Regions from separate parts of the Pseudoalteromonas sp. 1181_04 genome, predicted to be linked through region 4. Evidence: predicted binding sites of a transcription regulator. Region 4 holds the regulator's gene; each other region holds the start of a gene.
What was found. Region 4 encodes sigma-54, which starts transcription at its own class of promoters, with help from an activator protein. Its sites were predicted from a motif close to GTTGGCACGNNNNTNGNNT; they were not measured.

Region 1 (3,211 bases), on a different contig from region 4:
CAGTCTATTGTAGATCTTATAAAAGCATTTAAAAACCACGATAAAGCGGCTATTTCCTCACATATTCGTTATCCGCTTTCGCGCACATATCCAGTGCCTGATATTAATAATGAAGCTGAGTTAGTTGAGCGTTTTGATGACGTGTTTGATGAGACGCTTATTAAACAGATTGTTGATTCAAATATCGATACTGACTGGGATAAAGTAGGTTGGCGTGGCATTATGCTAAATAGCGGTGTCGTTTGGGTAGATACGGATGGGAAAATCATCGGTATCAATTACCAAACAGCTAAAGAACAATTGCTGGCTAAAAATTTAATAGCAGCTGATAAGCAAGCGCTTCACCCAAGTATTAATGCTTTTGTAGAGCCTATTTTAGATTGGCAAACAGCTAAATACCGTATTCGCATTGATGACTTAGGTGATGGAAACTTCCGCTATGCGTCGTGGAGCAATGATAAAAAAACCAGCGATAAGCCAGATATAGTCTTACTAAAAGGTGAGATCGAATTTGAGGGCAGTGGCGGTAATCATAGTTACACATTTAAAAACGGCCGTTACAGCTACGTATTACAAGTTACAGTGATTGGCTGTGATACCTCACCACCAGGTTGGCTTGAAGTATATAAAGATGGTAAGCGTATTTTATCTCAGGATATTATCAACACTGGAAGTTAAAAGTTAATTATCTTAGATGCAAAAAGGGGAGGGTTCTCCCCTTAAATATAGGGCGCTATTTTATTAAATACGCGCTTTAACAAACGCGGCAATTGCGTCGTCTTGGCAATGTGCGAAAAAGCACTCCTGAAAACGTGGTCCGCCAATCGCTTGTTTAATCAGCTCAGGAGCAATGGCTTCAAGTGCGCTTAAGTAATCTTTAGCAACATCCGCTTTTAGTTGATTTAAAATACCTGCATTTGTTACTTGTGATTCTTTACGTTCTGCTGGATACCCTTGGCCTTTTTCGCCGGTAAATGCTTTTTCAAATATATATTTAATATTTAACTCAGCGCCCCAGCCAAAGCCTTTTGCATAGGGTAAAGCGAGTGCATTACCATTGTTTATTTGTGCAAATAGGTACGCATCTGATGGATCAATACAATAACCACAGCTCACACCAGGAAACGCATTGCTCGCCATGAGTGCGCCTTGACCTGTGCCACAACCGGTCACTACAAAATCTACCGCTTTAGAGTTGAGCAGTAAGCTTGCGATAATTCCTAGGTGAATATAGGTTAGTCGATGATCGTTATCGCCATCCATACCCACATTAAATACTTGGTGATTTTGTGCATTAGCAACAGTGTTAAGCTGTTCAAGTACTATTGGGTTTTTTGCCGCTTGACTGAATTCGTTCATTAATGCGATTTTCATTTGACTCTACCAATTTTGTTAACGTTGAGTTGATTCTACATATCAATGCTACCGGTGGCAAATGTTGTTATCTATTAAATATTAGTATTTGTGTAAGTTGCTAGAGGTTAGGAAGTACCATAGGAGCTTTGAGTTTAACTTCAGTATGAAAGCAGCTATTTGAGTTTAAAAATAAAAAACCGCCTGCTCAGGCGGTTTTGTAGTTACCTAGCGTTTTTGATTAATGGCCTTTTTCAAACTCATCAACTTCACGCTCAGCTTCTTCTTTCGATTTACCGTATGCTTGTTGAATTTTACCAACCAGCTCTTTACGGCTACCTTCAATTTTATCTAAATCACCGTCAGTAAGATCGCCCCATTTACGTTGCGCTTTACCTTTAAGTTCTTTCCAATTACCTTCGATACGATCACTGTTCATAATTCGCTCCTTATAATGTCGGTTTGTGAATTTACTTTCAGTTATAAAGTAGCAAGGCTTGTACCAAAATTAAATTATAACTTTATTATTAATAATCAATTGGTTAATGTTTTTATTATTTAGAGATGAGTTTTTAATAGATTATAAGCTAAAAAATCTACGCAACGGTCTGTAATTATTGCAAACACTCAATAATCACCGATTTTATGAATCTGATTTACTGCAGTTTTTTGTTACAATATCGGCAATGCAATTTAGGATAAATAGCTGTGCTGCCGGTTCAAGAAATATATCATCAACTCGTTACTACATTACAAAGTGATCCGATTACCTTACTACAAGCGCCGCCGGGTGCGGGTAAGTCAACATGGTTACCATTGCAGTTGATGCGCGACGGGCACTTTAAGCACATTGTCATGCTTGAGCCGCGTCGCTTAGCTGCACGTAATATTGCCAACTATTTAGCACAGTGCCAAAACGAAACCGTAGGGCAAAGCGTTGGTTTACGTATCAGGCAGGAAACCAAAGTCAGTGTTAATACCCGCCTTGAAATTGTTACCGAGGGCATGCTCACGCGTATGCTACAAAACGACCCAGAGCTCAGTGGCGTTGACCTACTGATATTTGATGAATTTCATGAGCGCTCTATTGCGGCCGATACCGCATTAGCGTTTGCATTAGAATCTCAAGCTGCACTGCGTGATGATTTAACGATTTTATTGATGTCGGCAACCCTTGATAGCGAACGCTATCAGCAGTTTTTTGATTGTTCAATTATTAGTTCCCACGGGCGTAGCTTTCCCATCGATGAAATTTACATACCCATTAAAGATGAAAGCCGCTGGCTTGACGCTATGGCCAGTATTATCAAACAAGCTTTAGTTGAACAAACAGGCAGTGCGTTAGTTTTTTTGCCCGGTCAATATGAGATCAACCGCGTACAACAAGCGCTGTCAGATTTGCCTGCAAATTGCCATGTAGTTACTCTGTTTGGTGAACAAGATAAAGCATCTCAACAAGCTGCAATTGCCCCTGCGGCAAAAGGTACTCGTAAAGTGGTGCTGACCACCAATGTTGCCGAAACTAGCTTAACCATTGAAGGTATTCGTATTGTGGTTGATAGTGGCAAGCGCCGCGCTGCTAGTTTTAATTTAAAAACTGGCGTTACTGAACTCACCACACAAAGTATTTCTCGCTCATCGGCAATTCAACGAGCTGGGCGGGCTGGGCGTATTGAGCCCGGTGTAGTTTATAGGCTTGGTTCAAAACAAACCTTTGAGCGGCGTAATAGCCATGATGCGCCAGAAATTTTAAGTGCTGATATTAGCCAATTATTATTGGAGGCAAAATGCTGGGGCGCGGAGTTAACTGATCTAAGCTTGTTAGATAGTCCAACAGCACAACAAATACAGCAAGCAA
Region 2 (3,211 bases), on a different contig from region 4:
CTGAAACCGATGTGGTTGATTTATTTACTCCTGCGGGCAGTGGTTTGGAAACGATCCCTGTCGAAGATGTATTTTCTTCGCAAGAAACCTCAATCATCGAAGAATGGCAACCACAAGACAGAGTAAACTTAAGTGCATTATATCGCCTTGAAGATTGGACGGTAAACTTATCGCTCAATCGTTATGGCGAATACACGGTTGAAGATGGCGGTCGCCAGACTTACGGCGCTGAAATTCTTACCGATATAAAAGTAAATTATTTTGTCACAGACAACTTGTCACTAAATATTGGTGCAAACAATTTATTTGACGTTTACCCTGATAAAAATACCATAGGTAATTCTCGCTCAGGCACAATTGTTGATGCTTCTGGTAATACTATTATCAGTTCAACCGGTGTATTTGAGTACTCACGCCGTTCAGCACCATTTGGTTTTAACGGTGCTTACTACTATGTAGGTGCTGAATACCGATTCTAAAAATAACTTCTCCTACGTTATTTAGTTTTGAAGGGCCGTCTGGCCCTTTTTTTGCTTTTAGTGTGATGTGAGTGCAATGGGGTAGTTATCATACTCTTTGATATTATTCATTACTGTCATTAAAGTTTGATGCGTACTGTTTTCGTCAGCGGCTATTTGTACTGTGGCGATATTATACTTCGCAGCAAACATCGCAAGGTTAGTGGCAACTTGGTTTAAGTCAATTAATCGCCCCGCAAAATACACCGCATTGCTTTGGTCAATACTAAAATGAGCACTTTTAGTTTGTTTATCAATACTGGGTTTATCTACAGGCCGTTGCAGCTCTATTGCCACAGGTTTTACAAATGAAGTTGTAACAATAAAAAATATTAAAAGTATAAATACAATATCAAGCATCGGCGTCATATCAACGTCAGCGTTTTGTGGGTTTACATGTTGTTTATTTCTCATAATGGAACCTTGTTATTTTTGATAAAATGCTGCGGCGCCACAGCGGGATAGTAGGTACCTATTAATAAGCCTAGACGATTAAAATCATGCTGTGGTTAAATAAATATGCTATTTTTATTAATTATTTGCATTATTTTGTTATAAAAATCATTTAACTATAATTATGAGCATAAAAAAGCCCAGCGCGTGGCTGGGCTTTCATTTAAGCATTGTGGTTAATGCTTCTGCATACGGCTCATCTCCGTATGACAGCTTTGCATGGTCAGTAATACTTTAGCGAGGGCGGCTTCACAATCGTGCGGTTGTGGTTTTTTCATGGCAGCTTTAATTTCTTCAAGTGTTTTATCTTCCACTTCTTCAAGCTCTTTGACATAAATTTGGTCGTTGTTGGCACTAAATTTTGTGATCAGTGCGGTATATGCTCGGCGAGCTTCAACAGCAAAAGACGAACCATCTTCTCGTTCACCTTGCTGATTAATAGCGTAAGGCTGTAAGTTTTCAACGCTGACTTTACGTGCGTCTATCATACGCTGAAATAGCGCACCAATGGCTGGATCTTGTACTTTTTCCTGCGCCTTTTCATAAAAGTCGATGCCGCTGTTCATTACTTGGATAATGTCAGTGATATGATTTACTTCGTTTCCTTGCTGGGCATTCATAATATTGACCTCTTTAAGTTAAATGAATATTAAAGTTCAAGTAACTTAAAGCAATTGCCATTCCATTTTTAAATTATTTTAACATCATGATTATTAATACTTTTAAATTGATGTTTGCTTACTTGAAAATACCAGTAAGCAAATTTTACAGGGCTTTTGTAAGAGCGTTACTTTAATTCATCTGCAACTTCGGCTACTTTTTGGCGTAACCAAATATGACTGGCATCTCTGTGAAGTAATGGGCTCCAAATCATATCTAACTCAAATGGTGGTATAGGGAAGGGAGGCTCCAGAATTTGCAAACCGGGATCATCTAAATAAATATTAGCGGCTTTTGAAGGGAGTGTCGCAATCAGGTTCTTCTCTTTCGCTAGATGTATAGCAACGTGGTAATTACGGGTGAATGTGGCAATATTTCGGTGTTTACCAAAGTGGGCGAGCGCTTCATCAACCCAGCCAAGTTTTTGTACGTCTTTAGGATCCATACCAACCCCGACACCAAAACCTGTTTTACTTACCCAAATATGCCGAGCTTTTAAATAACTATCGAGGCTAAAATTTTCAATGATCGGGTTGTCAGCTTTTACTAAACAACAAAAGCTATCTTTCCAAATACGTTTGTGATGAAACGACTGCGGTAGGTTTTCGAAACGATTTATTGCCATATCAACTTTACCGTTTTCTACATCATGAAAAGTAACATCACTTGGAGTGAGAATATCGAGTGTGGTATCCGGCGCTTCATCGTGTAATTTACTCAGTAGCTTAGGTGCTAAGGTGCTGGCAGCATAGTCACTGGCCATAATCCTAAATACCCGTTTGCTTTGGCTGGCCTCAAATTCACGGTTTGGTGCAAGCGTTTCTTCTAATGTCATTAAGATGCCACGGATCACCGGCTGCAATTCAATAGCTCGTTCAGTGGGCACCATACCATCACTGGTGCGTACTAAGATCGGATCGTTAAACAGGTTACGTAAACGTTTTAAACCATTACTCATTGCCGGCTGTGTAATGCTAAGCTGGTTTGCGGCGCGAGTAACATTACATTCGCGTAATAATGTGTCGAGATAAACGAGTAAGTTTAAATCTATTTTACTGATATTCATTGTGTGTCCTTTCGTCTACCATTGATGGATAAAACGCTGCGCTGCTGGATAAGGGTAGATATGGCTAACGACCCCTGCTTTTATATTTCGTTGCGCTTGCTGCCAAAATGCGACGTCTAATAGTTCTGGATGTGTTTGGCTGAAAACTGCTTTGTATTGCGGGTTCGGCATTACAAAAGTGCATAACTGCTCTGGAAATACATCTTGTGGTGCCACAGAGTAACTTTGCTCATTGGTTAAGTAGTCATCATAACTTTTGGCTTTAGGCAGTGCTCTAAAGTTCATGTCTGTTAAATATTGCACTTCATCATAATCATAAAAAATAATGCGTTTGTGTTTACTGACACCAAAGTTTTTAAGCAACATATCGCCTGGGAAAATATTAACGGCGATCATTTCCTTGAGTGCTTGGCCATATTCTGCAATGGCAACAGCGGCATCTTCAGTATTAGCTTTTTCTAAATATAAATTCAGTGGCGTCATGCGTCGCTCAATATACATATGTTTGATGATC
Region 3 (3,211 bases), on a different contig from region 4:
GCTCAGCAATACTTAATACATTGGCTGATGCGTCTTGGTTTGGAGTGAGCCAATTAACATCGAGCAAGCCATCGTAATGATCTGGCTGTCCCCCACCTTGCGCTAGTAAAGTAGTAAAAGGTGCAGCATTAGCGACAATTAAACTATTGGTATGTATTTGCTGCGGCTCGTTATCATCTAGCTGTACGGTGAAATCTTGGGCTTTTTGTTCACCCAAAGCTTGCCAGAAGCCCTGTAAATATGCGAACTGACCAAGCTCATTTTTAGTATCCCGATCGGCTTTTTCAATCATGTGTTGTTCAAAGCCAATCCCTGCTAACAACAACATCAACTCACCATTGCAATATGCTGTATCCATTTGCTTGGTTTGCCCTTCAATAATCAAATCACATGCTACTTCCACAGGGATCAACTTTGACTTAATTCCCATTAACACATGTGCTAGAGCATTGGCCGTGCCAAATGGGATAATACCTAATTTACAGTCTGTGTTTACCAAAACACTTGCCACTTCTGCCACTGTGCCATCGCCGCCGCAGGCGATGATCATATCTGGTTTATCAGCTATCGCTTGTTTGGCCAACACAATCCCATTTTGCTCGACTGATGTGATCATCACTTTTAAGTTATAATAAGCAGATAAACGCGCAACAATTAAATGCTCTTTTTGCTGCCATAACTTAGTGCCGGAAACTGGATTAGCAATTAATACCGCTTTATTTTTGATTAATAACTCACCCTTTTTATGGCGTTTAACTAGTTGACGCAGTTGGTGTTTATTTAAATTAGCGGTTTCGCGTGTTTCTTTTATTTGCGCAAGCACTTGATGTACATCAGCCTCCTTATTTTGACTGAGTAAATAAGCCGCCATCACAAACACTGAACGACCACGACCCAACGCACAATGCACCACCACACGACGATTATCTTTAATATGATGGGCAATCCAGTTAATCGCTTGATTAAGCTGCGAACGTGTTGGGACTCGATGATCAAGCACAGGGATATTTAAATAGTTTATGTTTTCTTGTGTTGATGACCATTCAAGTCCATCAAATTCACAGGTTACATCTAAAATCGCGGTAATACCGTTATCTTTTAAAGTATCTATATCTGAAGGGAATAAGCGGCAGGCTAAAAATAAGTGTTCGTTAATTTGTTGTAATGGCGGTACTTTATCGTGCTTTCGGCTCCACGCGTTATAAACTTGTGCGCCCAATAAAAAAGGTATGAAAGCCCAACGAATGTAAAACGGGATAACACCGTTTTCTCGTTTACGAAAAATTTTTGCAATATTAAAAAAATAGGCACCGCTTACCAGTAATAGAGATAAAGCCGTCCAATAGAATAGCAGCGAAAAATAGCTAGGACTAACCTGCCACCCCATAATGATAAATACAATTGCCAGTAATAAGTAACTTATTGCGGCCCACATAAACGCTCCTTTTGTCGTTAGTTATACCCAAACAGAAATGCAATCTATGCGCCACTAATAAAATTTCACAGAAATAAATATTCATATATATTTCATAGCATTAAGATATCAACTGATTAGTTTAGTGATACTTGCTGTGTTTACATACGTTATTTTTACACACCTTTGCAGCTAACTTACACAGTTGAAAGTATAGATTATTAAATAATTTAGACCATAAAAAAGCCTAGGTTATAAATAACCTAGGCTTTTTATAAAAACATATCGTTTAACTTTACACGTCGATTTTGGTTAACCAGCCATGGGTGTCTGGTGCTTTACCCCATTGAATATCGTTAAGGGCTTGGCGCAAACGCATTGTCGTTGGCCCTGCTTCACCACTGCCCACTTTGTATTCTTTATCATTATGAATAAAAGTACCCACTGGGGTTAATACCGCAGCAGTGCCAGATAAAGCAGCTTCAGTACCCGGTTTTGCAGCACGCTCAAGTAATTCAGTGACTGTAAAATTGCGCTCGGATACTGTCATACCTAAATCTTTAGCTATGGTTAAAATACTGCTGCGCGTCACGCCATGTAAAAAGGTGCTATCTAGCGCTTTAGTAATAATTTCATTACCATCAATTAAAATAAAGTTTGCGGCACCAGTTTCTTGTACATCACCGCCTGGGCAGAATAGAATTTGGTCGGCTTGATGTTGCAAGCGTGCTGCCGTAATGGGTGCTAATGCACTAGCGTAGTTACCACCACTTTTGATCATACCCATGTGCGGGGCACAGCGCATACCATCTTCTTCTAGTAATACTCGCAGCGCAGTCGCGCCACCAGCAAAGTAATCACCCACAGGTGATAATAGCACATACAATAATGAACTTAATGACGGCACAGCCGCTTTACCAATGGCAGCTTCAGTACCGATATGAGTTGGACGAATATACATAGAGCCCGGTGGTAACGGCGTTTCATCAGCATACTGGCGGACAATATCAATGATCATTTTTTCAAGCTTGGCTCCATCAACTTCAGGTAAGCTTAATAAATGCGAGCTTTGTTTCATGCGGGCAATGTTAGCGTCCATGCGGAAAATATAGACTGAGCCGTCTTCATGGCGAAATGCTTTTAACCCCTCAAAACATGTACTTGAATAGTGAAGAACATGTGCACCAGCATGAAGTTCAATTTTATCTGACGGAACAACAGAGCTTTCGCTCCAAGCGTTATCAGTAAAACGTGCTTGAATCATCTGCGGCATAAATACGGTACCGAATGCGGCCATTTTAATCTCTCTTATGTGGTCTACTTTTACCCCATTGTATGACATTCATGCACTGTTTAACCATAACTAAAACAAGGCATTTATTGGAAGTAACAGGATTTTTTGCAATTTCGTCAGTATTTAACTTTGGTAGGTCCTATTATTCTGCTTTGCGGCGTCATTTCCAGCTCTCTAAACGATGAATGTAGGACTGCAGTCTCAGATATAAAACTGATCGCCGCAACTTGATAAGCCGTATTTTACTGCTAGGCTAACTGGTGGAAAAGCATGAAAATAATGATAAGCACCCATCATTTAGTTGGTTTTTTGCATCCATTTTACATCATCATACGTTTACTAACTGACAATAATAATAGGAACTCTATGGAAACCGACGAATTATTACCTCTACTAAGTGCAACCGCGCAGGGCAATAAACAGGCATTTGCTAAATTGTATAATGCCACAAGCGCAAAGCTGTTTGCGATCAGCTTAAAAATGTTAAGCAATCGTGCTCATGC
Region 4 (3,211 bases):
ATTATCAGAGACACTGCGCACTAATGAAGGTAATAAGTTTACCGGAATATTATCTACACAATAATAGCCAAGATCTTCTACTACACGCAGAGCAACAGATTTACCTGAGCCAGAACGCCCACTGATGATGATTAACTCCATGTAAATTCTCCTTCATTTGGCTACGATTGCGCAGCAATTACGTGATACAAATCTTGGTCTGTTTTTGCGCTACGTAGTTGTTTACAAAAATCTTTGTCGTTGAGTTTATCAGCAATTGTGGCTAACGTCTTCAAATGAAGTTGGCTATCACCATCTGGCACGATGAGAGCTACAAATATATCAACTGGGCGATTATCTATCGCATCAAAATCAATCGGTGATTCACTCACTATAATTATTGCTAGCGGGTTTTCAACACCACTCATACGGCCATGAGGAATAGCAATACCACGACCAATACCCGTACTACCTAGTTTTTCTCTCGACAGTAGTGCGTTGAGGATTTCTTGTTGTGATAGCTGAGGAAGTTGTTCATGAGCCAATTGGCTGATAAATTCAATGATCCGTTTTTTGCTATTAAAAAGGACCGCAGCTTTACTGCAGTCCTGGCAAATAAGTGAGCTTAATTTCATAGTGTTAGTGTCGAGCGTGCTTCTCTTTGTGTTTAATTACCTGACGGTCAAGTTTGTCGATTAGTCCGTCAATGGCTGCATACATGTCTTGGTGCTCAGTTGAGGCAAATAATTCAGCGCCACTGACATGTAATGTGGCTTCTGCTTTTTGGCTTAGCTTTTCTACATCAAGAATGACATGGACATTATTGATATGATCAAAATGCCTTTCAAGCTTGGCAAACTTATTGTTTACATAGTCTCTTAATGAATCAGTAATTTCTACATGACGACCAGTTAAATTTAGTTGCATAAGCATTTTCCTCTTGTGATTTTACGCCTTAAATCAAACTTTTACGTTGATTTGACGGTGGAATAGCCAGCGACTCGCGGTATTTTGCAATAGTCCGTCTAGCTACTTTGATACCTTGCTCTGCCAATATATCTGCAATCTTACTATCACTCAATGGTTTCGCTGAGTTTTCTGCACTGATCAATTTTCTGATCAATGCTCGAATGGCTGTCGATGAGCATTCGCCGCCGTTCTCAGTACTTACATGGCTCGAGAAAAAATATTTTAACTCAAATATACCACGAGGGGTATGCATGTATTTTTGGGTGGTTACACGAGAAATTGTTGATTCGTGCATCTCAACCATTTCGGCAACGTCGTTTAGTACCATAGGGCGCATGGCCTCAGGGCCATGCTCAAAGAATCCTTGCTGCTGTTTAACAATGCAGTTGGTTACTTTGAGTAACGTCTCGTTACGACTTTCTAGGCTTTTAATAAACCATTTAGCTTCTTGCAAATGCGAACGTATAAATTGGCTGTCAGTGCTTGATTTTACTGAGCGTGACATTGCCGCATATTGGCTGTTCACTCTAATTTTTGGCATGCTGTCTGGATTAAGTTCAACCACCCAGCGACCTTTAATTTTTTTCACCGAAACATCAGGAATAACATACTCTGATTCTTCGCGTACTATGGTATCCGCAGGCTTTGGGTTAAGGCTGTGGATCAATGTCATTACTTCTTTCAGCTCATCTTCTTTAAGCTTAGTCTTTTTCATCAAAGTGCGATAGTCACGACTAGCTAATAAATCGATATGATCAGTTAAAATCATTTTAGTCTCGCTAATCCAAGGAGTTGCAGGATCAAATTGATTTAATTGAATACATAAACATTCTTGTAGGCTGCGCGCAGCAATACCAACAGGGTCAAATAACTGAATGCGTTTTAACACTGCTTGCACTTCGTCTAGTTCGATTTCTTCTTCGTTATTACCTTGATTTAAGCTCTCTGCGATGTCTTCGCAGCTCAAGGTTAAAATACCTGAATCGTCAACAGCTTCAACAATCGCAATGGCAATAGCTTCATCGGTTGGACTAAAAGGTGTGAGCTGTAATTGCCACATCAGATATTCGTGCAGGGTTTCAGTTGAGGCACCTTGATAAATTGACTCATCTTCAGGCATTGGCCCAGATGACGTATTTGGCGCAGCACTCATGTATTCGTCCCAGGTGACGTCCATAGCCATTTCGTCACTTAAGGTCTCTTTACTTAATGCTTCGCTACTTTCTTGTTCATATTCGCTGGGCTTGTCGTCCGCTGATGCGCTAACGGTTAAGTCATCGTTATCTTGTTTTTGTTCGTTTTTACCAGCCGTGTCGTCTGAGTATTCATGTTCTTCTAGCTCTAACAATGGATTGCTGTCGAGCGCTTCTTGAATTTCTTGCTGGAGATCCAATGTACTGAGTTGCAATAAGCGAATTGCTTGTTGCAGCTGTGGTGTCATTGTAAGTTGCTGGCCCATGCGCAGCTGGAGTGATTGCCTCATGTATCTCTAACAATCCTTTTATTGTTATCATCGTTAAGTCTAGCAGATACTTAGCCGAGCGTGGCTTTATAGCCTAAATTGCTCGCCCAGGTAAACATCGCGGACTGTTTGGTCGGCGAGTACATGCTCAGGGGTACCTGATGCAATTAACTCCCCATGAGAAACTATGTAGGCTTTTTCACAAACATCAAGGGTTTCTCGTACATTGTGGTCGGTAATAAGCACGCCAATACCACGGTTTTTAAGGTGTTCAATAATCTTCTTTATATCTAACACTGAAATAGGATCAACGCCAGCAAAAGGCTCATCAAGTAAGATAAATTTTGGGTTTGCGGCTAAAGCGCGTGCAATTTCAACTCGACGACGTTCACCGCCAGATAATGCCATACCTTGGCTGTCGCGGATATGTTGAATGCTAAACTCATCAAGTAAGCTGTCGAGCGCTTCTTCTCTGGCTTGTTTATTCAGCTCTTTACGAGTTTCTAAAATAGCCATCAGGTTTTGATAAACAGTTAATTTACGGAAGATGGATGATTCTTGTGGCAGGTAGCCAATCCCTAACCGTGCGCGACTGTGCATTGGCAGTAAGGTGATGTCATTATCATCAATACTGATTTTACCTTTGTCGCTTGGAACTAAACCCACAATCATATAAAAGGTGGTGGTTTTACCAGCGCCATTAGGACCCAATAAGCCAACAATGCTGCCTGCGCTAACTTCTAAACCCACGCTTTTTACAACTTGGCGACCTTTATAGCTTTTTGCTAGAAATTCAGCTTT

Region 1: a site for sigma-54 is predicted at 1,842-1,860, ahead of FW757_RS20070 (CsbD family protein). Genes of this name have one in related genera too.
Region 2: a site for sigma-54 is predicted at 1,640-1,658, ahead of FW757_RS12405 (ferritin-like domain-containing protein). Genes of this name have one in related genera too.
Region 3: a site for sigma-54 is predicted at 1,473-1,491, ahead of FW757_RS10760 (diacylglycerol kinase family protein). Genes of this name have one in related genera too.

Annotation. Positions count from the first base shown of each region.
Region 1 covers NZ_VXCS01000030.1:21,688-24,898, reverse strand. Annotated here, with positions in the region: gene FW757_RS20080 (hypothetical protein) at 1-678, shown strand, start outside; gene FW757_RS20075 (RpiB/LacA/LacB family sugar-phosphate isomerase) at 742-1,374, opposite strand; gene FW757_RS20070 (CsbD family protein) at 1,595-1,792, opposite strand; gene hrpB (ATP-dependent helicase HrpB) at 2,062-3,211, shown strand, end outside.
Region 2 covers NZ_VXCS01000013.1:103,867-107,077, reverse strand. Annotated here, with positions in the region: gene FW757_RS12415 (TonB-dependent receptor plug domain-containing protein) at 1-479, shown strand, start outside; gene FW757_RS12410 (ExbD/TolR family protein) at 537-932, opposite strand; gene FW757_RS12405 (ferritin-like domain-containing protein) at 1,148-1,591, opposite strand; gene FW757_RS12400 (LysR family transcriptional regulator) at 1,759-2,697, opposite strand; gene aceK (bifunctional isocitrate dehydrogenase kinase/phosphatase) at 2,713-3,211, opposite strand, start outside.
Region 3 covers NZ_VXCS01000011.1:70,141-73,351, forward strand. Annotated here, with positions in the region: gene FW757_RS10760 (diacylglycerol kinase family protein) at 1-1,435, opposite strand, end outside; gene FW757_RS10765 (branched-chain amino acid aminotransferase) at 1,710-2,711, opposite strand; gene FW757_RS10770 (sigma-70 family RNA polymerase sigma factor) at 3,075-3,211, shown strand, end outside.
Region 4 covers NZ_VXCS01000035.1:21,853-25,063, forward strand. Annotated here, with positions in the region: gene rapZ (RNase adapter RapZ) at 1-141, opposite strand, end outside; gene ptsN (PTS IIA-like nitrogen regulatory protein PtsN) at 162-614, opposite strand; gene hpf (ribosome hibernation promoting factor) at 619-906, opposite strand; gene FW757_RS21085 (RNA polymerase factor sigma-54) at 935-2,431, opposite strand; gene lptB (LPS export ABC transporter ATP-binding protein) at 2,498-3,211, opposite strand, start outside.